2 regions of the Halomonas sp. DP1Y21-3 genome follow, and region 1 is predicted to be linked to the other one. Evidence: riboswitches for the same ligand, from Rfam matches in the RefSeq annotation. Region 1 holds a riboswitch; the other holds the start of a gene.
The links. Region 1 has a riboswitch for thiamine pyrophosphate ahead of KUV74_RS00055 (sodium:solute symporter family protein). Riboswitches for the same ligand answer to the same signal wherever they lie in the genome.
Positions count from the first base shown of each region.

Region 1 (15,748 bases):
CACGTCCAGACTGCTGGCGACCAGCGCCACACCGGTCTCGATGACCGCACGAGTATCCGCGCCGAGCAGATGCACGCCGATGGAAGCACCGATGGCGCTGCCGTCGGACTGGATGCCGGCGAACCCGGACTTGATGGTATCGATATCGCTCTTGAAGGCGTCACGCCAGGCCTCGGCGCTGGCCTCGTCGGCGCCGGCAAAGGTCGGCAGGCTGAGATTGCCGACCAGCGACAGCAGGTGGTTGTCGCTGCGAGCGATGACCTCGACCTGCTGCTCGTCGCTGGGTGTGACGCTGGCCACATCGGTGGCGCCCCCCAGATTGATCCGGGCACCCTCGCGGATGCGGGCCTCGCTATCCTGATTGACCAGGAAGACGTTGGCGGCACCGGCGATGGCGAGCTTGCCCCCCTCGGCGGTGGCCACGGTCCAGCTGTCGAAGCTGCCGCTGATCCCCAGATTGCCGGTAGTAAAGGCGTTGAGCGCCTCGACGAATTCCTCGATACGGGTCTGCAACGGCGAGCTCAGGGCAGTCCAGCGGCTGTCGTCGCTGAAGTCTTCACTGGCGAGATCCACACCGCTGACGTCGGCCCCCTCGAACTGATAGATCAAGCCGGCCTCGCCCCCGCGCTGGTGGTCATCGGCCACCAGCACCTTGTCGCCGTTGGCCAGGTCTGCCGTACCTTCCGCGCTTGCATGGTCGTAGGTGCCATCGAGTTCACCCAGGGCCTTGCCCGCCACATACAGGTGACGCCCCCACAGGCTATCCATATCGACGCTGTTGAGGCTCTCGGCGGTGACGCTGATGGCATCGCCGGCGTCCAGGTCCACCAGGCCCTCGACCACCGCATCGGCGTGGTTGTTCTGCAGCGCAAAGACGAAGCCGCCGGCGACACCGACATCGGCTACCTGGCTGTCTTCCTTCTGATCCTTGGCGCTGTCGGTGCCCTGGACCTCGGACTCCGCCGCGGCGTCTCGCAGCTTGCCGATCAGGGTGTTGCCCAGCACCTTGTCGGTGAAGCTCTCTTCCTTTTCCTTCTTGTTGGGGTCGACGCCGGTAGCCGAACCCTCTGCACTGACCGCCGGGCGGTGGGCGCTGGTGGCGCTGACACTGACCGCGCCGGCCACCTCGATGTCGCTGCGCTGGGAGGCGATGGCGCCCAGTCGCGTCACGTTGGTGCCAAGGCGGGCCTCGGCACGATTGATGTCCACCGAGACCGCCAGGGCGGCGGCCACGTCCAGGGCGTTCTTCTGCTGGCCCTGGGATTCCTTGAAGTGCTCGCCGATGGAGGCAGGCCCGCGGTCGGCGATGCCTTCCTTGATCTTGTCACCGATGACGCCGCTGAGCGCCTCCTGAAAGTTGCCGATCACCGATGTCGGCGACAGGTCCTCGGCGCTGGCCGTGGCCCCGTCGACAAGGCTATCGGGGCCACCACCGGGGGCGGTACCGGCGCTGGCGCTGGTACCGCCATGGCCTTCGCCCTGGGAGGTCTCGGCGCTCAGCGTCAGATCGCCGCCCACACTGACGTCACCGGCCAGTTGCGCCTCGGTGTTGCTGGTCTCGACGTTGATCGCCAGGGCGATGCCGACCTTGCCCTTGTCAGGGGCGGAACTGGCGGAGGTTTCGTTTTCCTCCACGCTGGTCGCCGCGACCACCAGATCATTGCCTGCACTCAGGCTGGCGTCTTCCCACACCATCACCCGGGAATCGCTGACCAGCACGCTGACCGCTACCGCGCCGGCCACGCCCTTGAGGCCATCCGGTTCAGCAGAGACGCTCTGGGCGGTGCTGACACTGCTGCTCAGGTTGATGTCATTGGCGGCGCTCAGGGTACCGTGGACGTGCACACTTGAGCGGGTGATCAGGGTGCTGACCGACACACCCAGGCCCCAGGCCTTGCTGGCGCCCACCTCGGTACTGATGTCGAGCTCGGAGGCTACGGTGATGTCCCCGCTAGTGGCGGTGATGACCGCGTCAGAGCCGATATCGATGGCGACCTCGGCCACCATCACCGAGACACTGCCAAACAGCGACAGCCCCTGAAGGAAGTCCAGCGCCGTATCGATGCCCTGGTCGAGGAAGGCCACGCCGGTGCGCAGGTTGAACCAGTCGCGATCGGGATCCACCAGACGCGCATCGATGGTTACGTCCCCGCCCTTGAGCGTGGCCTTGTCGATATCCACCGACAGGTCGAACAGGCCCACGTCGACCAGGCCATTGGCAGGCGCCAGCAGGGGTTGAAACAACTGCGCGCCAAGGTGCAACTCGCCGCTACCGGCATCGATCACACTATCGCCACCGATCGTCAGCTCACGCGCCAGGATCGACAGATCGTGTCCCTGCGTCGGATCACTCATGCTCAGATCGACGTTGTCCAGGGTCAAGGCCCCGTCGGCACGCAGCTCGACACTGCTGGAGAACGTTCTGGTCACGTTGGACAGGGAGGCGTCGCCATCCCAGTAGCCCACCAGGCTGGCGCCCTCTCTGACGGTCACGTCGTCGAGCCGGGCGAGGCTCCCCGCCGCCAGTTCCACCTCGACCTGATCGCCAGGCTTGGCGTTCACGATGGTGTCGGTCGCCGCCTCGGCGATATCGATGGCCAAAGCGCCGGTAAAGGCAGTGGCCGTCAGGGTCTTGTCGGCGCCTCCGGTCAGGCTCAGGCGCGCCGCCTCGATCCCGGACAGCGTGGTTGTGGCCGAACCAACGACCAGACCGGTATCGGTCAGCGTCATGGAGTCGCCCGCCGCCGCCAGCAGGCTGTCGGTGCCGGCGCCGCCGGCGACACTGGCGGCGCCGGACACGACGACGATACGGTCATCGCCACGGCTACCGATCAGGGCATCGCTGCCGCCGGCACTGGCGTCCAGCACCACGCCGGTCCCGCTCAAGGCGGTGCTCTGCCATTTGTCGGCACTGACGCCCATGCCGAGTGCATCGGTCAGGATCTTCGCGGTGGCGTCGGCGCTGACGGCGAAGCTCGCGCTTCCCGTGGTGGTGTCGGTGACCACAAGGCGCCCGCTGGCACCATCGAAGCTCGCGGTCAGACCTTCGACGTTGTCCAGCAGCACCAGCAGGTCGCCTAGGGTGCGGGCGTCGGCCACATTGAGCACCCGCGTCTCGCCATTCTGCAGGGTGAAGCTCAGGTGCGCGCCGGAGTTCTCGAGTTCGCTACCGGTGACGTAACGCGCCAGATAGGACTCGTACTCCGCCTGGCTGGCGAAGTCTTCTGCACCGGGAATCGCATCGCCCAGCGCCGAGAGGAAGGTCTCGATCTTGGCGTTGGAGGCGCCGCCAGCGGCCATCAGCGCAGTGACCCGGGTCTGTTCGCCGACCCCGTGCCAGCCACTGGCATCGAGGGTGTTGGCGCCGGCGTTGCCGACCAGCGTCAGCGCCTCGATATCGCGATAGCTCGAAGCGGTCCCGCCGTCGATGCTGAAGCTGTCCCCACTTACGTTGATGGCGTTCTGGCCATCGGCCAGGACGATTTCCAGACGATCCTGGCCGACGCCGCCGCGGATCTCGTTCTGCCCAGACCCGGCACGAATGACGTTATCCCCGGCTACCGCCACGAACTGGGTCGTGGCCTCGCCACCGATCATCAGGTCGTTGCCGCTGCCCCCCTGGAGATAGACACTGCCGCCAAAGCCGCTGGCGTCGAGCACGGTGTCGCCAAACTCGGCACGCAGCATGCCGTGCTCGATGCCGACCAGGCTGTCACGCCCCGCTTCCCGAGCGCGCACCTGGGTCGAGGTCACCGTGGCGCTGGCCCCGGAAGCTCCCAACGCCAGACCACTGCCGACCAACGCCTTGGCGAAGGCACCGTCGTCGGCCACGGCCATGAAGTCGCCGATAAAGCTGACGCGCCAGCGTACCTGCTGCTCACCAGCGGATTCGAACAGCTCGCGGGCCACCTGCAGGTTGCCTTCGCCCACCGCAGACAGTGCCTCGAGCGCCTGCTGTACCGCCAGGGCGTCGGCGTCCCAGGCCAGCGCGTCTGTCTGCTCGCCGGCGAAGTGGAAGACCACCGTCTCACCGGCGCTGCGCGACCACACCAGCTCGCGCTCCTCGGCGACGTCACCGCGCACCAGGGTGGCGCTGCCGCTGCCGCCGAACAGACGTAAGCTGTGGGAAGTACTGCCCAGCACCGAGTCGCTGCCGCTGCCACCATCGAGGCTGTTGCTGCCGCGATTGCCGAACAGCACGTCGTCACCGACACCCCCGACCAGGATGTCGTTGCCACTGCCGCCCAGGAGTACCGCGTCGCCGGCGCCGGCCTTGAGGGTGTTGTCACCGGCGACGCCTTCCAGCTGAACCGAACCGCTGAACGCAGAGGCGTCCAGCACATTGGCAGAAGCACCGCCCACCAGGGTGGCGAGTTCGACGTCGCCCAATACCCAGTTGGTCCAGCCGGTCACGCTCAGCGCGGTATCGGTCAGGGTCATGTCGGCGTCGGCGCTGGCCTCGATGCGGTCGTTGCCGCCACCGGCCTGGACACTGCCGCCCCCGGCGCTGAGCACGAATCGGTCGTCCTGCGCGCTGCCGACAAGTTGGCTATTGCTGGCGCCATCCAGGCTCTGGAAGGTCACGCCGGAAAGCGAGTAGCCGCTGGCATTCAGCGTCTGGCCGGTCCCCGCGGCGGACAGCACCAGTTCCACGGGCTGGCGCTGGAAGCTCAGGCTGCCGTCGCCGGTGGTGATCGTGGCGGTGGCGCCAGCGCTGGTCAGGGAGATGTCCCCGGATGCGCGCTGCACCACATAGGTCAGCTCGGCCTCCTCGGGGGTGAACTCACTGCCCAGCTCGCTCTGTTCGAAGCGATCGCTGCCGCTCACCGACACCAGGGTACTGCGACCGGCGCCGGCTTTCAGGGTATCGTCGCCGCCGCCCCCGACGATCAGGTTGTTGCCATTACCCCCGTCGAGGATAGTGTCGACCTGCGAGGTGACATCACCGATCAGGCGGTCGTCGCCGCCGGTACCGATAACGTGATTGAAGCCGTCGATACCGACGAAGCCGGTGGCCTTGCCGGTCCCCAGATCGACCTCTACCGAGGTGGAGAAGTCGCTGAAGTCGAGGATCTGGCCGGCCCGACCGTCGAGTCGGTCGATGCCGTTGAACGCGATATTGCCAAGCCCCAGACTGCCCTCGTCGTAAAGCGACCAACGCGCCCCGTCCTGGCTGCTCGAGAGCCGGTGCTGGGCGGCATCGTCCGTGGCTGACAGCACGCCGTCGTCGCCCTGGCGATAGGAGGCGGCGTTCACCGTCTCGATGCCCGTGAAACTGAGCCAGCTATCGTTGCGCGCCGCCGTGGTGGTGCTCGACCAGTCCACGCTGCCCGCCCCATCGGCGCTCACCTGCCACTCGGTGTTGCCCTGGATGCCCTCGATGCGATCATCGCCCTCGCCCCCCGCGAAGGTGATGGTCAGCCCCTGGCTATGCTCGAGTGCCAGAACGTCGTCGCCGTCGCCGCCCTGGAAGCTCACCAGCAACCCATCCGCCTTGCCCAGCAGGCTCTGGTCCACGCGCAGGATGTCCTGGGCGTCGCTGCCCTGGATGACCACGCCGCCACTGGCCTTGGCCTCATCGAGACCGCGTGAGGCCACCACCTGACTGACGCCTTGCTCGTCGAGTTCGACCACCTGCAGCACCTGCTGCTGGTTCTCCTCGACCACCCGCAACGTCATCTCGGCACCACCGGCCACGCTGGCGGTCAGCGGGTCCGCCGACATCAGCATGCGTGGCTCGAGTCCCTCGAACACGAACCGGGACGGCTCTGCCTGGGCACGACGAGCACGCCTGGGCTGGCGGAGAAGACGAGCGATCAATTCGGACAGAGGCTTGCGCTGGTGGCGACTCATGGGGGGACTCCGGTGGCGAAAAACGTCAAGAGGCGCATCGCGGCGACGATACGCCCCCTGATCTCGGTCGATCAGTGAACGGGAGTGTCCTGTTCGGCGTCGGACGCGACCGCCTCCTCGGCGGGGTCGCCCTTGGCCAGAGCACCCAGCCGCGAACCACCCTGCGCCTGACGGCTCAGTCGATTGAGATTGCGCAGCGACTGCAGGTGGACGTAGAGCAGCTCCAGTTCGTCACTGTCCAGCAGCGCCTTGAGGCTGTCCTCAGGCAGCGCCTTGAGCTTCTGACGGTTGACCGCCTGGAAGCCGGTCAGGGTGCGCTGACCACCTTCCGGCAAGCGAATCTGGGCCTCGACCGACTCGAGCAGGTCGAGCTCGACCAGACGGGCGCAGAAGGCGTGGGTGCGCTGGAAGTGCGCCTGATAGTCCTGAAGGAAGTCCAGCACCTTGCCCAGGTACTGGGTCTGCTCACCGTCGGCGTCGAAGAAGCGCTCGCCGCGACCGTCACGATTGAGCCCTTCGTAGTCATCATCGATGCACAGGGTGAAGGTCTTGTCGTTGTCGGCGGAGGCAAACACGAAGGGATAGCGGCGGAAGAAGGCCGGCACGTACTCACCGCGCCACTGGCCTTCACGGTCCACCAGCAGATTCTGGTCCTGCTCGAGTCCCAGCACGGCGACCGGCAGCACCCCGTCGTCGGCCTGGGTGAAGACGATCGGCAGGTCGGTGGCGGCGGTCGGAAATTCGGCCGCCATCAGCGGCACCGAGTTCACCCCGCTGGCAAAGCCGAAGTCCTTGCCGACCTTGAGCGACAGCTCGCCATGCTTGTCGCGGGTGATCGGCTGAACGTTGCGATAGATAAGAAGTTGAGTCGCCATGAAAGAGTCCTCTAGTACTTGAGTGTCGTCCCTGGGCCTGGACGTCAGCGTCGTTGCGCGGCCAGCGCGCCGGTGGAAGTCGGGGAGACCAGAGTCACCCCGTGGTAGAAGGTCACGAAGGGTTCGCCTTTCGCATCGAACCCCAGAGAAAGGTTGCTCAGCGGCTTGTCGCCGTGGGCGGCAATCCACTCGATCGCCTGTGCGCGCGACGTACAGCGCCACTCGCGAGCCAGCGACAACAAAAGGCCCGCCAGTTCGCCCAGACGTATCTCGGCCGGATGTAGATGCAGATTGAGGGAATCGCGGCCGGTATCGCGACCCTGGCGCCGTTCCTCGATCCTCACGGTCAACGGTGGCCAGGGCTTTCGTGCCAGCGCGTGGCTGACCTCGAGCTGTTCGATCACGTCGCCGACGAGCGGGGGCATCGCCGCAAGCGTGCTCGCCATTGCATGGCGCACCGCCTCGGCGCTCTCGAGCAGGACATAGTCGGAGACACTGGCGTCGACGCCAGGGCGCCACTTCCACGCCTGGTACAGCGGGAAGCGACGCCCCGGCAGGGCCTTGTCCGGCAGCGGCGCTTCCCAGTACACCTTGGTGGTCGCGGCCTCCAGCCCGAGATGCAGATAGTGCGCCATCGTCTGCGTCGACAGTCCGGCGACAAAGGCCCTCCGGTCGCCAGGCGCCAGCGCCAGCGACTCCAGCAACCCCTCGAGGCGCACCGCAAGATCGTCGGCGTCAACGCCCTCGAGCGGCACACTGTAGAGCCTGCGCTGAGGAGCCCAGCGGGCGGGAGCGCACTTGACCGAGCGCTCGGCACTGTAGGGACGCGCGAGGCTATCGAGCCAGGACTCGATCAACGCCTGACGCTCGGCGAAGGGCCGGGGTTCAGTGCTGGAAGGCAAGGAGGTCCATCCGGTCATTCATATGGGCGTCGATCTCCGCCAGGTCTTCGCCATTGATGACGCCGGCGGCATGCTTCAGCCGCAGCACGCTGATCAGGTAGTCGTAGCGCGCACTGGCAAGTTCGCTGCGGGCGAAGAACAGATCGCGCTCGGCGTCGAGCAGTTCGAGCACCGGCATGACTCCGGATTCATAGGCCACCTGGCGGTATTCGACGATGCGCTGGTTGGCGGTCAAGGACTCGCTGAGAGCCCTGACCCGGGACATGGCGGTGACGATACCCTCGAAGGCCGCACGTATCTCGCGGTCGAGTTCACGCCGCACCTGTTCGAGTCGAGCCTGCCCTGCCTCGATCAGACGGGTCCCTTCGCGCACCTCCGACGACACTCGCCCACCGCTGTAGACCGGCACATCGAGGCCGACCCGAATGGTCTGGGTCTCGACCTCGCTGCCGCCGCCGAACAATGAGCCCTCGGTCTCGTCGTTGTCGTAGTCGAGACTCAGATCGAGGGTCGGATAGTGCCCACCGCGACTCACCTTGACCTGCTGATTGGCCACTTCCACCGCCAGCCGTGCGGCTGACAGACGAGGATTGCGCTGCATCGCCAGCTCGATCCAGGCCTCGACTGACGACGGTTCCGGGCTTGCCAGGGTCAGGTCCTCATCGACCAGGCTAAGCTCCACCGGACGCACGCCGCTGACCTCGGCCAGGGCATTGAGGGCATCGCGCAGACGGTTGGCCACGTCCAGCTCGCGCGCCTCGACCTGCAGAAAACGCGCCTGGGCGTCGAGCAGATCGATCTCGCGAATCAAACCGTCCTCGAAACGCGCCCTGACCTGCTCGAGATTGGTCTGGACCTGCTTCTTTTCGGCCTGCAGGAAACTCAGGTTTTCCGACAGGGCGAGTACCGCAAAGTAGCGTTCGGCCACCCGCAGGTAGAGATCCTGGCGCGAGACCTCGAGCTCGGACGCGGCCTGCTGGATCTCCAGCTTGGCCTGGCCAAAGGCTGCCCAGCGGGAATAGTCATAGATCGACTGCTCGAGCGAGACACCGTAGACGGTGGTCGGGTAGGACGTGCTGCCGCTGCCGTAGACCTCGTTGTCGGTACTGACGATGTCCTGGGAGATCTCGCTGCGCTCGACATTGACATTGATCTGCGGCAGCAGCGCTGAGCGCGCCTGATAGTAACGCTCATCGGTGGCCTGCTTACCATAAAAGTCGGCCTGAAACTGAGGATCGCTGTCCACCGCGAGCTCGTGAAGTTCCAGCAGACTTTCTGCCAGCACGGACGGAGCAAGCAGGCACGCCCACCCGCCCAACGCCAGGCCGAACGCAAGCTTGTTGAGATGCATGATGATTTTTCCCCTGCGCACCGGTGGGACAAACACCGGCATTACGCAACTGCTTTGTAATATTTTATTAACAACGGATGTACGATATTACCCACATCTTTTGTAGGAACACAGCTCCTATCTACTCTTTTGCAGGCAACATGATCAACGCAGTATCGACGCAGTAGGAAACTACATCGCAAAAGATGAGAAAGTTCATACCCGCCATCGCATTCCGCCACCGAAGGGAATCGGGTAACACATTGAAACCTGAAAAGTTCAGGAACTACGCCTAGGCAGGAGGCACTCTTCGGGGCCGAGGGTGTGGTGAAAATCCCGTGACGGGAAGGTGATACCAGGGCCTGCCAGCCGCTGTCACCTCAGCCCAGCCACCTGAGATTACCCAACCACCCACACTGGGCCTTTCAGACTAGACCGAAAGCACGAGCAAAGTCCTACGCCAGCGATGACAACGCTGCACCTGGCGACACCTGGGCACTATTCATCCAGGCTGGCAATGCGGTTGCGACCACTACGCTTGGCGCTGTACAGGCGCCGGTCGGCGCGCTCGAACAGCGGTGCAAACCCCTCCCCCTTGCGATACTGACTGACGCCGATGCTGATGGTGATGCGAATCGTCTGTCCATCCGACAGGGTGATTTCCCCCCCTTCCACCGCACGACGCACCCGCTCGGCCGCCTTGATCGCCTCGGGCAAGGCGGTGCGCCGCATGACCACCACGAATTCCTCGCCGCCGGTGCGCGCCACCAGATCGCCATCACGCAGGCAGTTGGCTACTGTTTGCGCCAGCCAGGTGAGCACCTGGTCACCGGCCGAATGACCGAAACCATCATTGACCTGCTTGAAGAAGTCGATATCGACCGCGGCCAGCGAGAACACCATCCCGCCACTGTCGCATTCCTCGATCAGGCGGGTGACGTGGCGATCCAGCTGGCTTCGGTTGGGGAGTCCGGTCAAGGCATCGGTCATCGCCTGATCTTCCAGTTGATCACGTTCGAGGCGTATACGATCGACCTCCATCTCGTTGGAAATGACACGTTCGACGGCCCCGACCAGTAGTCGGACCAACTCGATGTCGACCTCGCTGAAGGCGTGCCGCCGCGCCGACGGACTGGAGAAGTTCAGGGTTCCCCAGACCTTGCCCTGGATCCGCAGCGGTGCACCGATATAGGTCTCCAGCTGAAAGTTCTCGTAGCAGGGGTGGCCCTTGACTCGCTCGTCCTGCCCGGCGCGGTGGGTATGGAAGACGTCATCGGCGTCGAGGGTCAGCCGACAGTAGGTGTCACCGAGTGCAAAGCTGTCGCCGGAGGCGACTGGCGCATTATCCGAGGCCGCCCAGCGAACCGTGTAACGCTCCCCCTCGACCTGACTGACAAGCGCGATATCCAGCCTCAGGTAGCTCAAGGCGTCACGCAGCAGCATGTCGACGATCTCTGATACTCCGATATCGGTGCGATTTACCCCGGTATGGACATCCCGTAACAACTGGATCATCGAGCGATACTCGGAGACGTCCTGGATGATGGCGTAGAAGCCCATCACCTCATCTTCCACCAGGTCCGGCAGATAGTGGACCTTGAAGTAGATCTGGCGACCATCCTGGAGCACCAGGGAATCCTCGTAGCTGACCTCCTGCCCCGCCAGCGCCAGATCGAAACGTGGCCGGATCTTGGCGTAGGAGTCTGCATCCAGCACCGAAGACACCGGCTGCCCCATCAGCGCCTCGGCAGGCAGGCCGATGAAGTCGAGGTAGGCACGATTGTTGAAACGGAAGCAGAAGTCGCGGTCGACGTAGGCCACCATCACCGGCAGGTGGTCGGCCATCCGCGCGATGACACCGCGGCTTGCCTTCTGCCGAGCCGACAGTCGCAGCACCAGCCCACCATCGGCCAGGCGACAGCAGCTGCCATCGCCCAATTCCAGCGGCATCGAAGGCTTGGCAGCATGAGCAGCACCCCGGGAGACCCAGGCTTCAGCTACTGCCGCGGCCTCGCCAGGCAGCTCTGCCAGCCCCCGCCCGATCCAGACCTCTCCAGGCTCGCCCAGCACGCGCACGGCATCACCGACCACGTCGTGCACCTGCAACTCCGGCGTCAGGCGTACCAGCACCGTTCCGGACGACACCAATGCCTCTTCCACCCAGGCAAAACGCTCCATGAGGACATCTCCTTGCGTAAGCCCTGCCCTGGACCGGCAGCAGGTCAATACCCTGGCGGCTCGCATACCGTCTTCTCTAGCCTATGAAAAGATGCTTATAGATGCCGGATTATTTCGCTTGCCCGCTTCCACGTTATGCTGGCGTCGCCGACACCGCCGCGGGAGCTGCCCATGAACCACCAGGATCTTGTCGCCATCGAACACGCCCTGACGCTGGCCAATCGCGGGGATACCAGCTGGCTGTGCACGCGCCTGGACACCCCTGCTCCCGCCTGCCCCCACCTGAGCGTCACCAGCGATGCCGATGGCCCCAGGTACGCCGGACAGCCCATCTTGCTGACCCAGGCGCGGGACGGCGGCGCCTGCCTGGTCAATATCGACAACAACGCCAACGATGGCACCCCCTGCCTGGTCGAGCGCCTGTCACCGAGCAGCGAGACCCTGGTGCACCTGGAGGTCATCCATGCAACGCTCGCCGGCCAGCCATCGCTGATTCGCCGCGTCAGCCTGGGCAGTACGTCCATGAACCTGCAGCGACCCACGCCAACCAGTCCGTTGGTCCAGATCGGCGACGACGTCGTCGAGGTGCTGATCCAGCCGGCCTTGCGTCTGGTGCTGACCGGCCACTCCCCGGTCAACGCCGACCTGGCGCGCCAGGGACAACGGCTCGGCTTCGAGGTCATCCTGTGCGCCCCAGACCACCCCGACACGCATCACTCGACAGCGCCCCTGCCGGCAGGCGTCGAGTTCCAGCGCGCTCCCGCGGCCCCCTTCCTGCGCGGCGGCGGCGGGCACCGACGCACCCTGGTGATGGACGCCACCGACGCCTCGACCATTGTGCGAGCGAGCCGCGAGGCCTGCTGTCATGGCTATCTGGCGATGGCTGACATCGATCCAAGCCGAGCGGCAAACTGGCTTTACGATGGCTGGCACAGCCTGCGCACCTCGCCCACCGTCTGACGCCCCGTCGCTGCGGCCAAAGCGCCAATTGACAGCCATCGGAGGCGGTCCTACGCTGTGCGCATTCCTGGGGGAGCCTGACGGCTGAGATTCCGCATCACGCGGTAACCCTTTGAACCTGATCCGGGTCATGCCGGCGAAGGGAAGGATGGTTGCGTCATCTCCTCTTTCTTCCTGTCCGCCGCTCGTCCCGCCTGTCCACCGGTCCCTGCGGACAACGACAAGAAAGAGGTCTTCTTTCGATGATGCTCGATCCCACCTGGACGGCGCTGTGGCTTCTGCTGTGCGCCGCCATCTTTGCCATCCCCGGCCTGATCTATGCCCGACGTCGTCAGGGCGGCCTGGATGACTACATCTCTGCTCGCAACAGCCAGAACACCCGCGCCACGGTGTTGACCCTGGTGGCCACCACCCTGGGCACCTGGATCCTGTTCGGCCCCGCCCAGGCGGCCACCTGGGGCGGCATCGGCGCGGTACTGGGCTATGCGCTGGGTTCCATGGTCCCGCGCCTGGTGATGATCCCGCTGGGACGACGCATGCGTGAGCTGATCCCCGAAGGCCACGGCCTCACCGAGTTCGTGATCCATCGCTACGGGCGCACCATGTACGCCTTCACCCTGACGATCATGCTGTTCTATCTGTTCATCTCGCTGGCGGCAGGCCTCACCGCAATCGCCCATATGGTCACCCTGCTGGCGCCGATCCCGCTGTGGCTGACCGCCTGCGTAGTGATGATCGCGACCCTGCTCTACACCTTCTACGGCGGCCTGCGCACCACCATCTTCACCGACAAGGTACAGATGCTGGTGATCCTGCCGTTGCTGGCGCTGCTGCTGGTGTTCGGCTGGCAGGCCGCCGGCGGCGTCGCGCCGACGCTCGAGGGCCTGCAGGAACGTGCGCCCCAGTTGCTGGATGTCACCGATGCCGGTGGCCTGCGTGCCGGTCTGACGTTCTTTATCGCGGTGATGCTGACCGGCCTGTTCTACCAGGGCACCTGGCAGCGCATCTACGCCGCCCGGGACAGCAAGGTGCTGCGGCGGGGCTTCTGGATCGCAGGGCTGTTCAACTTTCCGGTGATCGTGCTGATGGGCCTGTTCGGCCTGGCCTTCGTCGGCCTCGGGCTCGAGGGAGACGGTTCGGTGGCGCTGTTCAGCGTGCTGCTGTCCGAGGTGCCGCTGTGGTTCGCCCTGGCCTTGATTCCGCTGGGTCTGGCCCTGGTGATGAGCAGCGCCGACACCACCGTCAACGCCACCTCCAGCATCATCGCCGTCGACATGCACCGGCTGCTGCCCCAGGCCAGCGAAGCCACCCTGATGCGCCTGGCACGCTGGCTGATCGTCGCCGCAGCGGTGCCGGTGACCTGGGTGGCAGCCCAGGGCTACAGCGTGCTCTATCTGTTCCTGCTGGCGGACCTGCTGTGCTCGGCGGCGGCCTTCCCGGTGTTCTTCGGTCTGTTCAATCGCCGCTACGACGGGCGCAACGCGGTCCTCAGCACCGCTGCGGGCCTGGTCGCCGGCCTGGCGATGTTCCCGTCTCCCAGCGGCGGTACCGCTACCCTGCTGGAATCCTTCCTGCTGGCGGCCTTCGTGCCGGTGCTGGTCTCGCTGGTGCTGATGAAGCTGCTGCCATCCCGCCAGGACTATGACTTCACCCGCATGGGCAGTCTGGTGCGGCGTTTCCAGAGCTGACACCGCCACGCTGACAGCCTGGCAAGGTGGGATAAAAAACAGCGGGACGTGCTGACGCGTCCCGCTGTTGTCGTTTCAAGGCCTGGCGATCAGGGGCCCTGGCAGTTCCGGCTCATCAGCGACCGGGCCGCGCCAGTCCCAGGTGGTCGCGCAGGGTGCGGCCCTGGTACTCGCGTCGAAACAGCCCGCGACGCTGCAGTTCGGGCACGACCTGTTCGACCACGTCCTCGATGCTGTCCGGCAGCGACGGCGGCATCAGGTTGAAGCCGTCCGCCCCGCCCTGCTCGACCCAGCGCTGCATCTCGTCGGCGATACGCTCCGGGGTGCCGACCATGGTGCAGTGGCCGCCACCGGCGGCGAGCCGTCCCAGCAACTGGCGCAGCGTCGGTCGTTCGCTCTCGATGATCCGCAGAATCGTGGCGTAGCGCCCCTTGGGCCCGCTGAAGGCCTCCAGTGGCGGCAACTCGGGCACCGGGGCGTCGAGCTCCCAGTCGCTCACGTCCTGGCCGATGAACTGACTCAACTGGCGCCGTGAGCTGTCCACCGGCAACAGTTCGTCGAGCTCCCGCTGCTTGCGTCTGGCCTCCTCTTCGGTGGAGCCGACGTAGGTGACCAGCCCCGGCATGATCGCGACCTTCGGTCTGCCAGCGGCCTTTACCCGGGCCTGAAGGTCGCTGTAGTAGGCCTGGGCGGAGGGCAGATCGTAGGCCACCGCGTAGATGGCCTCGGCGTAGCGCGCGGCCAGGTCACGGCCCTGATCCGAGGCGCCTGCCTGGAACAGCACCGGGTGGCCCTGGGGCGGACGCGGCACCGTCAGCGGGCCATCCACCAGAAAGTGCTCGCCGTGATGATGGATGGGACCGACCCGGCTGGCGTCGACGTAATCGCCCTGGCGGTCCCTCACCAGGGCGTCGTCACTCCAGGAGTCCCACAGCGCCAGCACGGTATTGGCGAATTCCTCCGCCCGGGCATAGCGCTCGGCGTGGCTTGGCATGGCCTCGAGCCCATGGTTGCGCGCCTCGCTGTCGAACATCGAGGTCACCAGGTTCCAGCCCAGGCGTCCGCCGGAGATATGGTCCAGCGAGGCCAGCATGCGCGCAGCATGAAACGGCGTATAGAAGGTGCTGGAGACGGTCGAGATCAGCCCGATGTGTTCGGTGGCCCGCGCCATGGCCGCCAGCATGGTCAGTGGCTCCAGGGTCCACAGCGGGCCGTCGGCGACGCTGCCCACGGCGTGACCATCGGCGAAGAACACCGCATCGAAGCGACCCCGCTCGGCGAGCCGCGCCAGCTCCTCGTAGTAGCGGATATCGGCCAGGCGCTCGACGCTGGAACGGGGATGACGCCAGGCCGCCTTGTGGTGGCCACAGCCCATGATGAACAGATTTAGGTGCATGCTGGCCATCAGTCCTTCACCAGTCCGCCGTCGACCACCAGGTTCTGGCCGGTGACCGCTCGCGACCAGGGCGAGGCGAACAGTAGCGCGGCGTCGGCAAACTCCTGCGGCGTGGTCACCCGTCGCAGCGGTGTGCTGGCGGCGATCAGGTCGAACACCGCCTCCGGCGTGGCGCGGGAGGCATCGGTGGTGCGCAACAGGCCGCCGGAGATCATGTTCACGGTGATGTTGTCCGGGCCCAGATCGTGGGCCAGGGTGCGCGTCAGCGACAGCAGCGCCGCCTTGGCGGCGGTGTAGTCGTGGTAGGGCACCACCGGGTTCTGGAACAGGTTGGTACCGATATTGACGATGCGACCAAAGCCGGCCTCACGCATGCCGGCAAGCGACGCCTGCACCGTGTTCAGTGCTCCCCGGGCGACGCCCTGAAGCTGATGATCGAGGTGCTCCCAGGTCAGCTCGTCGGGACCGGGACGGGCGTCGCCGTTGAAAGCGAAGTCCGGCAGCGCATTGTTGATCAAGGTGGTGACCGGTGCGCCGAAGTGCTCGCGGGCACGCGCGAACATGGC
Region 1 covers NZ_JAHVJM010000001.1:30,357-46,104, forward strand. The annotation lists gene KUV74_RS00025 (LEPR-XLL domain-containing protein) at 1-5,853, opposite strand, end outside; gene KUV74_RS00030 (SapC family protein) at 5,925-6,728, opposite strand; gene KUV74_RS00035 (hypothetical protein) at 6,773-7,630, opposite strand; gene KUV74_RS00040 (TolC family outer membrane protein) at 7,614-8,981, opposite strand; gene KUV74_RS00045 (diguanylate cyclase) at 9,459-11,138, opposite strand; gene KUV74_RS00050 (hypothetical protein) at 11,310-12,098, shown strand; TPP riboswitch at 12,158-12,260, shown strand; gene KUV74_RS00055 (sodium:solute symporter family protein) at 12,341-13,786, shown strand; gene KUV74_RS00060 (LLM class flavin-dependent oxidoreductase) at 13,902-15,182, opposite strand; gene KUV74_RS00065 (3-oxoacyl-ACP reductase) at 15,191-15,748, opposite strand, start outside.

Region 2 (15,748 bases), 170 kb from region 1:
GCACTACCCGCTCAACCGCGCCGACTACAAGGATGAGTTCGCGGTATTTCTGGGCGCGTCCTACTTCCGCCTGGTCGGCCGCGACCAGGGCTACGGCCTGTCGGCCCGTGGCCTGGCCATCGACACCGCCCTGCCCCAGGGCGAGGAGTTTCCCGCCTTTCGCGAATACTGGCTGGTCAAGCCGCAGCCCGGCGATACCCACATGACCGTGCTGGCGCTGCTGGACAGCCCGTCTCTGGCCGGCGCCTACCGCTTCGACATCGCCCCGGGCAAGCGCACCCAGGTCGACACCGAGGCACGCTTGTTTGCCCGGGAAGACGTCGAGAAGCTCGGCGTCGCACCGCTGACCAGCATGTTCCTGCATGGCGAGATGGATCGCCGCCAGGAGGACGACTACCGCATCCGGGTACATGACTCCAGCGGCCTGCTGATGGCCACCAGCACCGGCGAGTGGACCTGGCGCGTGCTGGAAAACCCCGAAAGCCTCCAGATCTCCGGGCTGCAGGACACCTCGCCCAAGGGCTATGGCCTGGTCCAGCGGCCCCAGCACTTCAACGCCTATCTGGACATGGAGGCCCGCTACGAGCGTCGCCCCAGTCAGTGGGTCGAACCCCAGGGCGAGTGGGGTGAAGGCCACGTCGAGCTGGTGGAGATCCCCACCGACAGCGAGGCCCACGACAACATCACCGCCTACTGGGTGCCCGCCACCCCGCTGATGGCCGGCGACTCCCGCACCTATCGCTATCGTACCTGGACCTTCGGCGACACCCCCACGGCCGAGCCGCTGGCTCGTGTGGTGCGTTCGCGCCAGGGCTGGGGCGGTGTGCCGGGACAGAGCGATCCCCCCGACGAGCGCCTGCGCCAGTTCATCATCGACTTCCGCGGCGGTGAGCTCGAGGGACTCGATGCCAGCCAACCGGTCGAGATGACCCTGACCACCTCCAGCGGCGAGACCGCCGAGGCCAAGGTCACACCGCTGCCCGACAACGACACCTGGCGCGCCAGCTTCACGCTGCTGCCCGACGGCGACCAGCCCGCTGATATCCGCCTGACTCTCATGCTTCGTGGCGAGCGCCTGAGCGAAACCTGGAACAGCATCTGGAGCCCCTGATGAACGCTCATACTCCCGAGGTACCCTGGCCACGCCTGCGACGTCTTGGCGTCGGCCTGGCCATTGCCGCCACCACGGCGCTGGGGGTCTGGACCATGTTCAGGATCCTCTACGTGGAGGGCATCAGTCCGCTCGAGATGGCGATCATCGGCCTGTTCGCGATCACCTTCGGCTGGATCACCATGGCCTTCTGGAGCGCGCTGATCGGCTTCGTGCTCAACCTGACCGGGCGTGACCCGCTGAGCCTGAAGCCGCGCCATTCCTATCCCATGCGGCCCGAAGGCTCCCACTCCCGCACCGCCCTGGTGATGCCGATCCACAACGAGGACGTGCTGCGAGTCGCCGCCGGACTCGAGGCCACCTGCAAGGATCTGGATGACCTGCCGCAAGGCATCGAGGTGGAAGCCTTCGTGCTCAGCGACAGCACCGACGACGAGGTGGTGGCCGAGGAAAAGGCCGCCATGGCCGAGCTCCAGAAGCGCCTGGAAGGCCACTGCCAACTGCACTACCGCCACCGTGACAGTAACGTCGGGCGCAAGGCAGGCAACCTGGGCGACTTCTGCACCCGCTGGGGCAGCCACTACGACTACATGCTGGTGATCGACGCCGACAGCCTGATGAGCGGCACCACCGTCATCGAGCTGATCGACGAGATGATGGCCAACCCGCGCCTTGGCCTGTTGCAGACGGTGCCGATTCCAGTGCGCCAGGACAGCCTGTTTGGCCGCGCCAACCAGTTCGCTGCTGCACTCTACTCGCCGATGCTGGCCAGCGGTCTGAGCTTCTGGCACGCCACCGCGGCCAACTACTTCGGCCACAACGCCATCATTCGCGTGGACGCCTTCACCGATGCCTGTGGCCTGCCGGAGCTGCCCGGCAAGCCACCGCTGGGTGGCGATATCCTGAGCCACGACTTCGTCGAGGCGGCGCTGCTGCGCCGTGCCGGCTGGCAGGTGCGCATGCGCACCGACCTGGGCGGCAGCTTCGAAGAGATGCCGAGTCATATCCTCGACTACGCCAAACGCGACCGGCGCTGGGTCCAGGGCAACCTGCAGCATATGCGCCTGCTCGGCGGGCGCGGACTGCACGTGCTCAGCCGTCTGCACTTCTTCTTCGGTGCCCTCGCCTACCTGTCGTCGCTGGTGTGGCTGGCGATCCTGGTGATCAGCACCATCGACGCCCTGATCCGGGCGCTGGTGCCGACCAACTTCTTCACCTCGAGTTCGCAGCTGTTTCCCGACTGGCCGATCGCCCCACCCAACCTGATCATGCCGCTGCTGATCGGTACCCTGGGCATGCTGCTGATGCCCAAGGTACTGGGGCTGGTGCTGGGGCTGATCCAGAACCCGCAGGCCTATGGCGGACGGGCCCGGCTCGTCGCCAGCATGCTGCTCGAGACGCTGTTTGCCATGCTCATCGCGCCGCTGATGATGGTGTTCCACAGTCGTTTCGTGATTCAGGTACTGAGCGGCCGCACCGTGGCCTGGGATCCACAGTCCCGCGAGGGCCGCGCCCTGCCCTGGAAGGAAGCCTTTCGCCACACCTGGCTATGGTCACTGATCGGCGCCTTGTGGGCGCTGGTGACCTGGGCCTTCACCCCGAGCTTCTTCATCTGGCTGACGCCGGTGTGGCTCGGCCTGGTGATGGCCGCTCCGCTGGTCCGCTGGAGCTCCAGCCTGAGCATCGGCCGGGCCCTGAGGCGCGCCGGCCTGTTGCTGGTCCCGAGCGAGACCCGCCCCCCGGCGGTGGTAGGCGAGCTTCGCGTCGCCGAGGCACCACCGCCGCCGGCGACCCCGGCCGAGCCGCCACGGGAAATCCCCCGCGAGATGCCGGTGCAGTCCTTTCGTGAGCACGGCACGGAATCGGCGCCGGAAGTCTCCGGCGAGAAGCCCGTCGACTGAGCCGGTGCCGTGGCACAGCGTTGTGTCCTCCCCCTCCTTTTGCATCATCCGGAGGGGGAATCCCAGCGGACTACAACACGTCAAGCATAGTGGCGTGATCCATGATTCATCTGTTTGCCGCTGTCTGGTGGTAACGCTTTGCTCTACAAAGAGCGTTCTCCAGCTCCGAATAACACACATCCGCCAGGACAACCCTTTGTCAATCTCTACTTAAAAAGCAGGATAGCCACTTTTTCCCGAACTCTTCGTTCATATGCCTGATATCATGGTCTGGATGCGCTTCCTCATCCATGGCATCCCCTACAGGCAATCTTTTACTTCCCTTCGAGAGCTCCCGCTCCGTAAAACATCCGTTGACGATGGTATCAGCAGGCTGAGCGATCAACTCGGCATTGCATTTATCATACACTTCATCGTTCATCAAATTTATTCCGGACAGGTAGCTTTCCGGAGGATAACTTCTATCATCACCTTTCTTCTGAATAGGCAGGGGATTATGTCCAACATATATCTTTTTGTTGGTCACGCTCCTGATCATTTCCATGATCTTCCAGGACGTCGTACCCTTGACACTATCCAGCACGGTTTGCTTTATTACTGCTGATGAAAAAAATTTGCCAGGTTCGACAAAAAAAACTTCCATCTGAAGTCCGTAAATCAAGAATAGATCATATTCAACGATATCAATCTCACTCTTGCCACCCGATGTATAGGTGATGGTCCTCTTTAATCTATCTGTTTTTGGAACCAGTTTGTTATCGATGAGAATCAGTCCACCCAAGCCATTACTTCTAGCGGTAAAGAAGACAAGATTATATTCTTGATGCCACTCTGGCATCAGGTCCCAGGCTCTTTTCAAAGCACCAACGTGGCTATTGCCCAGCACACAAATATTCTTCTTCATTCCTTACCTCCAAAGGCGTCGAAGATCTCTTCTTCGCAAACCAGATCATTCATTTTCTTTACGCTACCTACCCTCTTGTTTTGTTTTCCGAAAATCTCAGCGCCAAACTTTGTCCTCAGAGAAGAAAAAAAATGATTCATCACAAAATCGACACCGTGGGGGTTAACACTTCGTTGATTGGGTTCGAAAAACACCCCCTTGAAAACCGGGCTGTTGATTATTTCATACGAAGGAAAATAATCCACATAATTACAACCTCTAGAAATCTGCCCAGCCACGGCACGCAACACTGACTTGGATTCCATTGTAGCGACGATCACGTTGTTCCTGGAGTTTGTCGCTACCAAAGGAACAGGGGAAACTGTCAATATAAAGCGTAACTCAGGATTCTCATGACGCATTATTTCTATGGCATCTCGCAGATCATTCATCACAGAGGGATACATCTGATTCTTGAACGCATGGATACCTTTCAGGTAGGTCCCTGCTGAAGTCCCGGGACACATCGGATACTCGTAGCCGTATTCCGAATTGAACCAGCTTTCAGTCAACCCTAAGGTGAAGACAAAGAAGTCTGATGAGAAGATGCATTCCCTAAACGCTTTTATTGTCTCCTCTCGAGAGAGCATTAACTCTTCTTTACTACAGAAACCCTCTGGTTCCACCACGGGGCGAAAGGGATCATAGAACCGTCCGTTCTTTTCCCAAATCTCCTCAGGCGGCTCTTTTATCCCTGTTGCCCACTCTACCCACTGCTTCAACAATGAGGTGGTGTATATATTCCCGGTTCTGGCCGAAAAAATATTGTAATTGTATTTTTTTGCATTTTCCTGCGAGAGCCCCTTGGGTGGAGTTTCTGTCGAGACCCAGTTAAACCCTCGGCTATCAAGAGCATTTCCAATATGTTGCGCAAAGCAGGAACCGAAGGTAACCACCCTACTATCCTTTGTGATCTTGAACTTTGGAGACCACAAATTGGATATGTCAAAAATCGACTTTTCGGATACAGCTTTTTTCCAGAAGGCACGGTCTGGAAGTGTCGAATATGGATTCATATTAATCACCTCAAACATAAGATATAACATCGGTCGTGAACGAACAAAATTGATAACGTCTATCTTAAATCACCCATTGCCACGACGAATAGGAATGTTTACGCCAACACCGGCATCTCGTCTTCCTTTCTAAAATATTTGCATAAAAAAAGATAGGCGAAATATTTGTCTATTGTGTTGAGAAACGAGCACTGACAACGGCCCCGGAGCCCTTCATAAAAACCTTCCCCATGCACCATTTACCTGACCCACGGGTGGTTCAAAAGAGAACAAAGCAAGCATTTTTAGCTTCCATGAAAACTCGGCGAACCAATGCTGCCAATAAAACGGGACCAACACACCTGTCACTTTCTGCCCTTCTTCACAAAGGAGTCATCAAGCGCACAACGACTGTCAGAATATCGATAAAACAAACGTACTTTTTTCACTCTAGATTCTCTCACATATTCTCTATCAGGCAGCCGCAAAACACGCAAATACAATCCAGAGAACATCCAAGAAAAACCACGCAAACATCCCTTTAAATAACAACAAAATCGTCGAAACTTTGTCGAATTGATCAATCAGGACTCTACTTCGCCACTTTTCCTCAATCGGATAAAATGCATTCTCAACCATGCGGAAACTTCTCCAGATATCTGGGCAGTTGCACTCTCGCGATATCGTGGAAACCTCCTCCCCCCAGCGGCGTATCTACTGATCGGGATCGGTTCTTGCCAAGCCGAGGTGGACTCCCTTCGACGTCATGCTAGACTCGATCCAGACTCGCTTGACGGGGTGCCGGTGAATCCGGCTGAGATGGCGCAGGGCCAGGGTGACGAATCACCGGCCGCCAGCGCCGATCCCGTGGAACCTGATCCGGGTGCGGTGTGGCTTCACACCTTGAACCGGCGTAGGGAATCAGGCGGTGGTGCCAGCCCCTGCGCGCGCACCTCCCTCCTTTCTCGTCGCCGTGTCCTTTGCCGCCGCCCTCCGGATCCGCACCAACCGGAGGCAACATGGGCTACCGCTTTACCGATCTTGTCGACGCCTGCCGCGATGACTGGCACGCCTACATCGCACACGACTTCGTGCTCGCCCTTGGCCGTGGTGAACTGGCCGACGCGAGCTTCCGTCACTACCTCAAGCAGGACTATCTGTTTCTGCTGCAGTTCTCCCGGGCCTACGCCCTGGCGGCCTACAAGAGCCACAGCCTCGACGAGCTGCGCGGCGCCTTCGACGGCATGAAGACCATCCTCGACGTGGAACTCGGCCTGCATCTCGCCTTCTGCCGCGACTGGGGCATCGGCGAGGCCGAACTCAGTGAGCTGCCCGAAGCCCGCGCTACCCTGGCCTATACCCGCTACGTGCTGGACGCCGGCAGCCGCGGCGACCTCCTGGACCTGCACGTGGCGCTGGCCCCCTGCATGGTCGGCTACGCCGATATCGCACGAAACCTCAACGCCCGCCCGGACACCCTGCGCGGTGCCGACAACCCCTTCGACGCCTGGATCGCCATGTACGAAAGCGACGACTTCCAGGCCGCAGCGCGCCAGGAGCAAGCCTGGCTCGACGATCAGCTTGCCCAGGTATCCGGCGAGCGCTTCGCGCGACTGTCACGGATCTTCGCCGACGCGACACGACTCGAGATCGACTTCTGGCAGATGGGGCTCGATCTAAGCGACTAACACAATCAGCACCACGCTTGACGGGGGGCCGCCAGAGGCGGCTGAGATCATGCAGCGCATGGGACCCGTTGAACCTGATCTGGGGGTAACCCCGATGCCATGGCATCGCGGTGAGGACCAGCGTAGGGATCAAGCGCTCACGGCCCAGGCCACGACGCCCCCTCCTTCCTCACGCGATGCACACAACAACGCCAGCACCCAGTGCCGTGAGAAGGACAAGCCAATGCCACTCGATCAACCCGTTTCCGCAAACAAACCCCGCCATAGTGCGCACTTCCTGGCCGAGACCGCCCAGGTCGACCAGGCCGCGGTTACGCCCCTGCCGGGTTCGCGCAAGGTCTATGTAAAGGGCTCCCGCGACGACCTGCGGGTGCCGTTTCGCGAGATTTCGCTGTCGGCGACCCGCACTTCCGGGGCCGACGAGGCCAATCCGCCGCTCTTGGTCTACGACACCTCTGGCCCCTACACCGATCCCCAGGTCGAGGTCGACCTGCGTCGCGGGCTTGCCGAATTGCGCCGGCCCTGGATCGAGGAGCGCGACGACACCGAATGGCTCGATGGCCCGACCTCGGACTACGGTCGCCGACGTGCCAACGACCCGACACTCGCCCCGCTGCGCTTCGAACTGACCCGCACGCCGCGTCGGGCACGTCGTGGCGCCGACGGCAGCGCCGGCAATGTCACCCAGCTGCACTATGCCCGGCGCGGCATCATCACCCCGGAGATGGAGTTCATCGCCATCCGCGAGAATCAGCGCCGTCAGGCCCTGGCCGATGGCTATCGAGGCAGCGACGAGGTCGAGCGCATCCTTGGCCACCAGCATCCCGGGCAGGGCTTCGGCGCCCGTCTGCCAGAGGAGATCACCCCCGAGTTCGTGCGCCAGGAAGTCGCCGCCGGGCGCGCCATCATCCCCGCCAACATCAACCACCCGGAAGCCGAGCCGATGATCATCGGGCGCAACTTCCTGGTGAAGATCAATGGCAATCTGGGCAACTCGGCGGTGACCTCCTCCATCGAGCAAGAGGTCGAGAAGATGACCTGGGGCATCCGCTGGGGCGCCGATACCATCATGGATCTGTCCACTGGCCAGAACATCCACGAAACCCGTGAGTGGATCATCCGCAACTCGCCGGTACCGATCGGCACGGTGCCGCTCTATCAGGCGCTGGAGAAGGTCAAGGGCGTGGCCGAGGACCTCACCTGGGAGGTGTTCCGCGACACCCTGATCGAGCAGGCCGAACAGGGCGTGGACTACTTCACCATCCACGCAGGCGTGCTGCTGCGCTACGTACCGCTGACCGCCAACCGGGTCACCGGCATCGTCTCCCGCGGTGGCTCGATCATGGCCAAGTGGTGCCTTTACCATCACCAGGAAAGCTTCCTCTACACCCACTTCGAGGAAATCTGCGAGATCTGCAAGCAGTACGACGTGGCCTTCTCGCTGGGCGATGGCCTGCGCCCGGGCTCGGTGGCCGACGCCAACGACGAGGCCCAGATGGCGGAGCTCAAGACCCTGGGTGAGCTGACCCATATCGCCTGGAAGCACGACGTCCAGGTGATGATCGAAGGCCCCGGCCACGTGCCCATGCACCTGGTCAAGGAGAACATGGACAAGCAGCTCGAGTACTGCGACGAGGCGCCCTTCTATACCCTTGGGCCACTGGTGACCGATATCGCCCCGGGCTACGACCACATCACCTCGGGCATCGGAGCGGCGATGATCGGCTGGTATGGCTGCGCCATGCTGTGCTACGTCACCCCCAAGGAGCACCTGGGCCTGCCCGACAAGGACGACGTCAAGACCGGCATCATCACCTACAAGATTGCCGCCCACGCCGCCGACCTGGCCAAGGGGCATCCCGGCGCCCAGCGCCGCGACAACGCCCTGTCCAAGGCGCGTTTCGAGTTCCGCTGGGAGGACCAGTTCAACCTGGGCCTCGACCCTGACACCGCCCGCGCCTATCACGACGAGACGCTGCCCAAGGACTCCGCCAAGGTGGCCCACTTCTGCTCCATGTGCGGCCCCAAGTTCTGTTCCATGAAGATCAGCCAGGAGGTCCGCGACTACGCCCGCGACAACGGCCTGGAGGGTGACGGCGACGCCGTCATGGCCGGCATGGAGGAGCGCGCCCGGGCCTTCCGTGAACAAGGCGCGGAGCTCTACAAGGAAGTCTGAGACAAGCCACTCCCCGGCGCATCCCCGGGCAGCGTTCGACTGCCCGGGGATGCACGTCTTGTACGCCTGGTCCCAGTTCTGCCGCACAAAGTTAGACAAAAGTCTAACTCGAAGATTCATGCACTTGACGCTCATCACGGCTTCGTCGGATCCACCAGCAAAGCCGTTCGACTACCTCCCCAGGCCAGTTATTCGCGCCCCGGGGCGGTGCTAGATTCGCCGCCATCCCACGCATTCTCGCCTCACCAAGGCGTCTTTTCTGGAGATGGCATGAAAGCCCCGATTCTGGTGATCAACTGCGGCTCCTCTTCGATCAAGTTCGCGCTGGTCGATCAGGCCCCCGACGCTCCCCGACTGTCCGGTATCGCCGAGCGCCTGGGTAGCCACGAGGCTCGCCTCAAGCTTGTAGACGAACACGGCAGCGCCCGCGAGGTCTCGCTTCCCCGAGCGACCCACGCCCTGGCGCTCAAGACCATCCTCGAGCACCTTGACGTCCACCGGCCCATCGGTATCGGCCACCGGGTGGTACACGGCGGCGAGCGCTTCACCGCCGCTACCCTGCTCGACGACGCCGTGGTGCGCACCATTCGCCAGACCATCAGCCTGGCTCCCTTGCACAATCCGGCCAACCTCGACGGTATCGTCGCCACGCGCCGGCTGTTCGAGGATCTGCCTCAGGTGGCGGTGTTCGATACCGCCTTCCACCAGACCCTGCCGCCCCACGCCTACCGCTACGCCATCCCCGAAGAGCTCTACAGCCGACACGGCATCCGTCGCTACGGCTTCCACGGCTCGAGCCATGCCTACGTGACCGGACGCCTGACAGAAGTCAGCGCCCGTGGTGAAGGCGGCTGGCTGATCGCCCACCTGGGCAATGGCTGCTCCGCCACTGCGGTATGGGCCGGCAGGAGCCTGGACACCAGCATGGGCATGACCCCGCTGGAAGGCCTGGTGATGGGCACCCGCAGCGGTGACGTCGACCCCGGCCTGCACCTGCACCTGGCGCGCCAGCTAGGCATGTCGCTGGAGGGCGTCGATCAGTTGCTCAACCAGAAGAGCGGACTGCTGGGGCTGTCCGAGCTGACCAACGACATGCGTGAGCTCGAACAGGCCGCCAGTGAAGGTCACGCCGGCGCGAGCCTGGCCATCGAAGTGTTCTGCTACCGCCTGGCCAAGTCCTTGGCGGGCCTGGCCTGTGCCCTGCCCCGGATCGACGGCATCGCCTTCACCGGCGGCATCGGCGAAAACTCTGCCCTGGTGCGCGCCCGGACCCTGGGCCACCTGGAGGCCCTCGGTGTGCGCCTGGACGCTGACGCCAACGAGAGCCTCCCGCGTGGCGAGGAAGGCCAGATCCACGACCGAGGCGCCAGCTCGGCGCCGGAGATCCGCGTCATCCCCACCGACGAAGAAGGCTATATCGCCAGCCAGACCCGGGAATTGATCGCGAGCCTGACGTCCACGCCAAAGCTCGAGGAGGTTCTGTGAGCACCCAGTCCCGCACGCTGCTGCTGATCCCCATCGACGACGGCGTCGCCCTCACCTCCGCCGGCCTCGGCCTGCTTCGTGCGCTGGATACGCTAGGGCTGGACGCGGGTTTTCTGCAGCCCTTCAGCCAGTCCGAAGGTGGCGAGCAGGCAAGTGACAACGACGAACGCGCCCGCTCGCTGGTGGCCAGTACCCTGGGCATAGGTTCGCCGCGTCCGATCTCGCGCCAGACACTGGAGCAGTATCTCGGCCGCGACGATCGCGATGGTCTGCTGGAACTCGCCGTGGAGCGTCACGCCCGCGTCGCCCGCCCTGCCACCGGCAAGGCACCGGCGCTGATCGTGGTGGAGGGCGTTCGTCCACTGCCGCGAAACGCCTACGCCTTCGACCTCAACGTGCGCCTGGCCAGTGCCCTCGACGCCCAGGTGGTACTGGTCGCCGATGGCCAGATCGCCGATCCCCAGGAGCTGGCCAAGCAGTTGCAGTTCCATCGCCAGAGCATCGACGCGGTGGGTTCGGTGCGCACCCTGGGCGCCATGCTGATGCGACTGCCGGGGGACGGCGACGGCTCGGCCATCGACCAGACCCTGGCCTCGGTCAGCGAGGTCGAGGCCCGCGCCCACCGCCAGCACTGGCAGCAGCAGCTCGCCAGCGGCGCCGATCTGACCCTGCCGGTGGTCGCGGCGGTGCCCTACCGGGCCTCCCTTACCGCACCGCGAGTGGTAGACGTGGCCCGTGCCCTCGATGCCAGGATCCTGCACCACGGCGAGGCCGATCGCCGCCGCGTCGCCCACTCGACGCTGGGGGCCCGCAGCGCCGAGCACCTGCTCTACGCCCTGCGTCCCGGCGAGCTGATCGTGTCCCCCGGGGACCGCGACGACACCCTGCTGGCGGCGGCCCTGGCCACCATGAATGGCGTGCCCCTGGCGGGCCTCCTGCTGACCCACGGCGAGTCACCCAGCCAGCAGCTGATCGACGTCTGTCGCCCGGCGCTGGCCTCGGGGCTGCCGGTACTCTCGGTGGACACCGACAGCTACGCCACCGTGGCCCGGCTTACCGAGATGTCCGGCGGCATTCCGGTGGATGATCACGAGCGCGCCGAGGCCATCTGCGCCTTCGTCGCCGATCACCTGGATCGTGACTGGCTGCTGGCACTGATTCACGACGACGCCCAGCGCCGCCTGTCACCGGCGGCCTTCCGCCATCAACTGGTCAGCATGGCCCAGCACAAGCGTCGGCGAATCGTGCTGCCCGAAGGCGACGAGCCACGCACCCTGGAAGCGGCCATCCTGTGCCAGCGTCGTGGCATCGCCAACTGCGTGCTACTGGGCAAGCGTCGCGCCATCCTCGAGGTGGCCAAGGCGCGTGGCCTTGAACTGCCCGACGACCTGCAGATCCTCGACCCGGACGCCGAGCGTGGTCGCTTTGTCGCACCCATGGTCGAGCGCCGGCGTGGCAAGCTGACCCCGCTGACCGCCGAGGCCCAGCTTCATGACAGCGTGGTGCTGGGTACCATGATGCTCGCCGAAGGCGAGGTCGATGGCCTGGTCTCCGGCGCCGTGCATACCACCGCCAACACCGTGCGCCCGGCCTTTCAGCTGATCAAGACCGCCCCAGGCTACGGCCAGGTGTCGTCGGTGTTCTTCATGCTGCTGCCCGACCAGGTGGTGGTCTACGGTGACTGCGCGGTCAACCCCGACCCCGACGCCGAGGCGCTGGCCGAGATCGCCCTGCAGAGCGCCACCAGCGCCGAGGCCTTCGGCATCGAGCCGCGGGTCGCCATGATCAGCTACTCCACCGGCGAGTCCGGCAGCGGCGCCGACGTAGACAAGGTCCGCGAGGCCACCCGCATCGCCAGGCAACGGGCGCCGCACCTGGCCATCGACGGCCCGCTGCAGTACGACGCTGCGGCCATCGCCAGCGTGGCCCGGCAGAAGGCACCGGAGTCCCCGGTGGCCGGCCGCGCCACGGTGTTCGTGTTCCCCGACCTGAACACCGGCAACACCACCTACAAGGCGGTCCAGCGCAGCGCCCGGGTGGTCAGCATCGGCCCCATGCTTCAAGGCCTCAACAAGCCGGTCAACGACCTGTCCAGGGGCGCCCTGGTGGAGGATATCGTCTATACGATTGCGCTGACCGCGATCCAGGCCGGTCAGTAACGACCAGCACAGCGCCACAGACCGTCAGAAACGCCGAGGCCCCGGGAGTACCGGGGCCTTGGCATTTGTGTGGGCTTTGGCCCGGGACCGCTCGCTACCACTCGGCGATGCCGGTATACAGGCACACCAGCACCAGCCCAAGCAGGAAGACGGTCTCGGCGACCATCAGGATGACGGGCTTCCAGCCGACCACGGCGAGCTTCTGGAAGGAGGTCTTGATACCGAGTGCGGCGATGGCGGTGACCAGGCACCAGCGCGACAGGTCGGTCATGCCCTCGACCATCACCTGGGGGATCACACCAAGGCTGTTGATCAGCACCAGCACCACGAAGGCCACCAGGAAGCTCGGGAACATCGGCACCTTGCCGCCTTCACCGCCACGGGCGCGGCGAAACAGCAGCATGAACACCATCACCGCCGGCACCAGCATGGCGACCCGCAACAGCTTGACGAAGGTTGAGATGTCGCCGGTCTCGTCGGAGATCATATAGCCGGCACCGACCACCTGGGCGACGTCATGGATGGTGCCACCAAGAAAGATGCCGGCCTGGGTGTCGGTCAGTTCCAGCGCGCCGACCAGCAGCGGGTAGAGCACCATGGCGGCGGTGGACAGCGTCGTCACGCCAACCACGGTCAGGATGGTATTGCGCTCGGCGATCTCGTTGCGCGGCATCGCCGCAGACAGTGCCAGCGCCGCCGAGGCGCCGCAGATCGCCACCGACCCGCCGGTCAGCAGCCCCAGGTCATTTTTCAGCCCCAGCAGTCGCGCCAGCACGCTTCCCGCCAGAATGGTCAGCACCACCCCGGCGACCACCGTCACCACCGGGCCGATCCCGAGTTCCGCCACCTGCTCCAGGGTGATGCGTACACCCAGCAGGGCAACACCCAGCCTGAGGATGGTGCGGGCGGCAAACTCCACCCCCACCAGGCAAGGGCCCTGCTCGCTGAGAAAGTGCAGGGTCATGCCGAACAGCAGTGCGTAGAGCAGGGTCGGGCCACCGTAGTGATCGGCGATAAAGGTGGTGGCCAGGGCAATGGTGATGCAGATCAGCACCCCCGGCATGCGCTCCCGGGCGGGCTCCAGATGGCGACGCCATCCGGTCACGGGCGTCTCGGGCTTGGCGTGTGTCGTTGGCTGGGACATGGGCGTCCTCTCGTTTATTCGTTGTTCGCGTAGCAGGGGTCGCGCTCAGCGGGTCAGCCGATGACGCGCTATTGATTTGATCCTGGCCCAGCCCGCTGTCGCGACGTTAGGGCCAGAGCGCGGCCTCGAGTAAGGCCAGGCCCCGATGGCATCGATCCGCCGTCGAGATTCCAGCGCTGCACGTCAGGCGACGCGCGCCTGGGCACGGCGATCGGCCTTGATCATGTCCGCCGCGCGTTCGGCGATCATGATGGTCGGGGCGTTGGTGTTGCCCGAGACGATGATCGGCATGATCGAGGCGTCCACCACCCTCAGGCCCTCGAGACCGTGCACCCGCAGTCGGTCATCGACCACCGCCAGGTCGTCGTGGCCCATCTTGCAGGTGCCCGCCGGGTGGTAGATGGTCTGACTGTAGCGCCGGGCGGCCTCGAGCAATTGCTCGTCGCTCTGATACTCCCGCCCCGGCACGTATTCATCGGTGATCACCTCGGCAAGCGGTGCCTGCTCGGCGATGCGTCGCGCCACCTTGATGGCGTCCACCGCCACGCGGCAGTCTTCTTCGGTGCTCAGATAGTTGGGCTGGATCGAGGGGTAGACGGCGGGGTCGGCGCTGGTGATGCGAATACGCCCCCGGCTGGTCGGACGCAACTGGCACACCGAGGAGGTGAAGGCCGAGAACGGATGCACCCCTTCGGCCGGCTTGTCCGCCGACAGCGGCTGCATATGGAACTGGATATCCGGGCGATCCAGGCCCTCCCGCGACTGGGTGAAGATGCACACCTGGCTGGCCGCCAGGGTCAGCGGTCCGGTGCGGGTCAGGGCGTACTGGGTGCCTACCGCCAGCTTTCTCAGCGGATGACGCACCTCGTCGTTGAGGGTGCGACAGGAGGTCTTGAACACCAGCCGGATCTGCAGATGGTCCTGCAGGTTCTCGCCGACGCCCGGTAGTGCGTGGTGGCAGTCGACGCCGACCTCGGCCAGGTGGTCGGGGTCCCCGATGCCGGAGCACTGCAGGATCTGCGGCGAGCCGATGGCGCCGCTGGACAGCAGCACCTCGAGCCTGGCGCTTGCCCGATGGGTGCTCTGCCCCTGGCGGTACTCGACCCCGACCACGCGCTTGCCCTCCAGCAGCAGCCGCTGACAGTGGGCTCGCTTGACCAGGGTGAGATTGGACCGCTTGAGCGCCGGACGCAGAAACGCCTTGGCGGTCGAGCAGCGAAAGCCCTTGTAGGAGGTCTGCTGGAAGTAGCCCACGCCTTCCTGGCTGGCCCCGTTGACGTCGCGGTTCTCGGGAATTCCCGAGGCCTTGGCCGCCTCGATAAAGCGTTCGGCGATCTCGCGGCGCAGGCGCAGATCCGAGACCTTCAAGGGCCCGTCGGCGCCGTGGTAGTCATCGGCGCCTCGCTCCTGGCACTCCGACTTCTTGAAGTAGGGCAGCACCGAGTCATAGTCCCAGCCGTCATTGCCAAGCTGCGCCCAATCGTCGTAGTCCTCGCGCTGACCGCGGATGTACAGAAGCCCATTGAGCGAGCTTGACCCTCCCAGCACCTTGCCCCTGGGCCACTGCAGCCGGCGACCGTCGATGCCCTCGTCGGGATCGGTGAGGTAGCACCAGTCGGTGGCCGGATTGTGCATGGTCTTGAAGTAGCCCACGGGCACGTGGATCCACGGATTCCAGTCGGACCCGCCGGCCTCGAGCAGCAGTACCGACACCTCGGGGTCCTCGCTCAGGCGGTTGGCCAGCACGCAGCCGGCGGAGCCCGCCCCCACGATGATGTAGTCGAAAGCCTCTGGCGGTGGTGTTGTGGTTGTCATGTCGCTCACTCAATCGAGACGTTTTGTCTCAATTGATGCTAGACAATTTTCTCAAAATATCAATATCGAGACAAAAAAACTCATTTTTATTGATCTATTCCCGAGAGACTTCTAAGGTGTGGTCAAGGCCCTTTGTCGGGCCCGGTGCCAGGCGACGATCGCCAAGCGCGAACGCCCCGGCACTCCCCTGCATCCCTACACCAAACACAAGACTGGGAGCCTTCCATGAGTTCACGCCTCTTCTCATCAGACGTGTCGCGCCGCGACTTCCTGAATATCTCGGGTCGCTTCGGCATGACCTCCACGCTGCTGGCCGCCAGTGGTCTGGGTG
Region 2 covers NZ_JAHVJM010000001.1:200,011-215,758, forward strand. The annotation lists gene KUV74_RS00775 (glucan biosynthesis protein) at 1-1,111, shown strand, start outside; gene mdoH (glucans biosynthesis glucosyltransferase MdoH) at 1,111-3,012, shown strand; gene KUV74_RS00785 (hypothetical protein) at 3,212-3,916, opposite strand; gene KUV74_RS00790 (GSCFA domain-containing protein) at 3,913-4,971, opposite strand; TPP riboswitch at 5,735-5,888, shown strand; gene tenA (thiaminase II) at 5,970-6,638, shown strand; TPP riboswitch at 6,650-6,784, shown strand; gene thiC (phosphomethylpyrimidine synthase ThiC) at 6,862-8,814, shown strand; gene KUV74_RS00805 (acetate/propionate family kinase) at 9,085-10,299, shown strand; gene pta (phosphate acetyltransferase) at 10,296-12,458, shown strand; gene KUV74_RS00815 (YeiH family protein) at 12,553-13,602, opposite strand; gene KUV74_RS00820 (GMC family oxidoreductase) at 13,786-15,417, opposite strand; gene KUV74_RS00825 (TRAP transporter substrate-binding protein) at 15,643-15,748, shown strand, end outside.
Region 2: another riboswitch for thiamine pyrophosphate. It lies ahead of thiC (phosphomethylpyrimidine synthase ThiC); the one in region 1 lies ahead of KUV74_RS00055 (sodium:solute symporter family protein).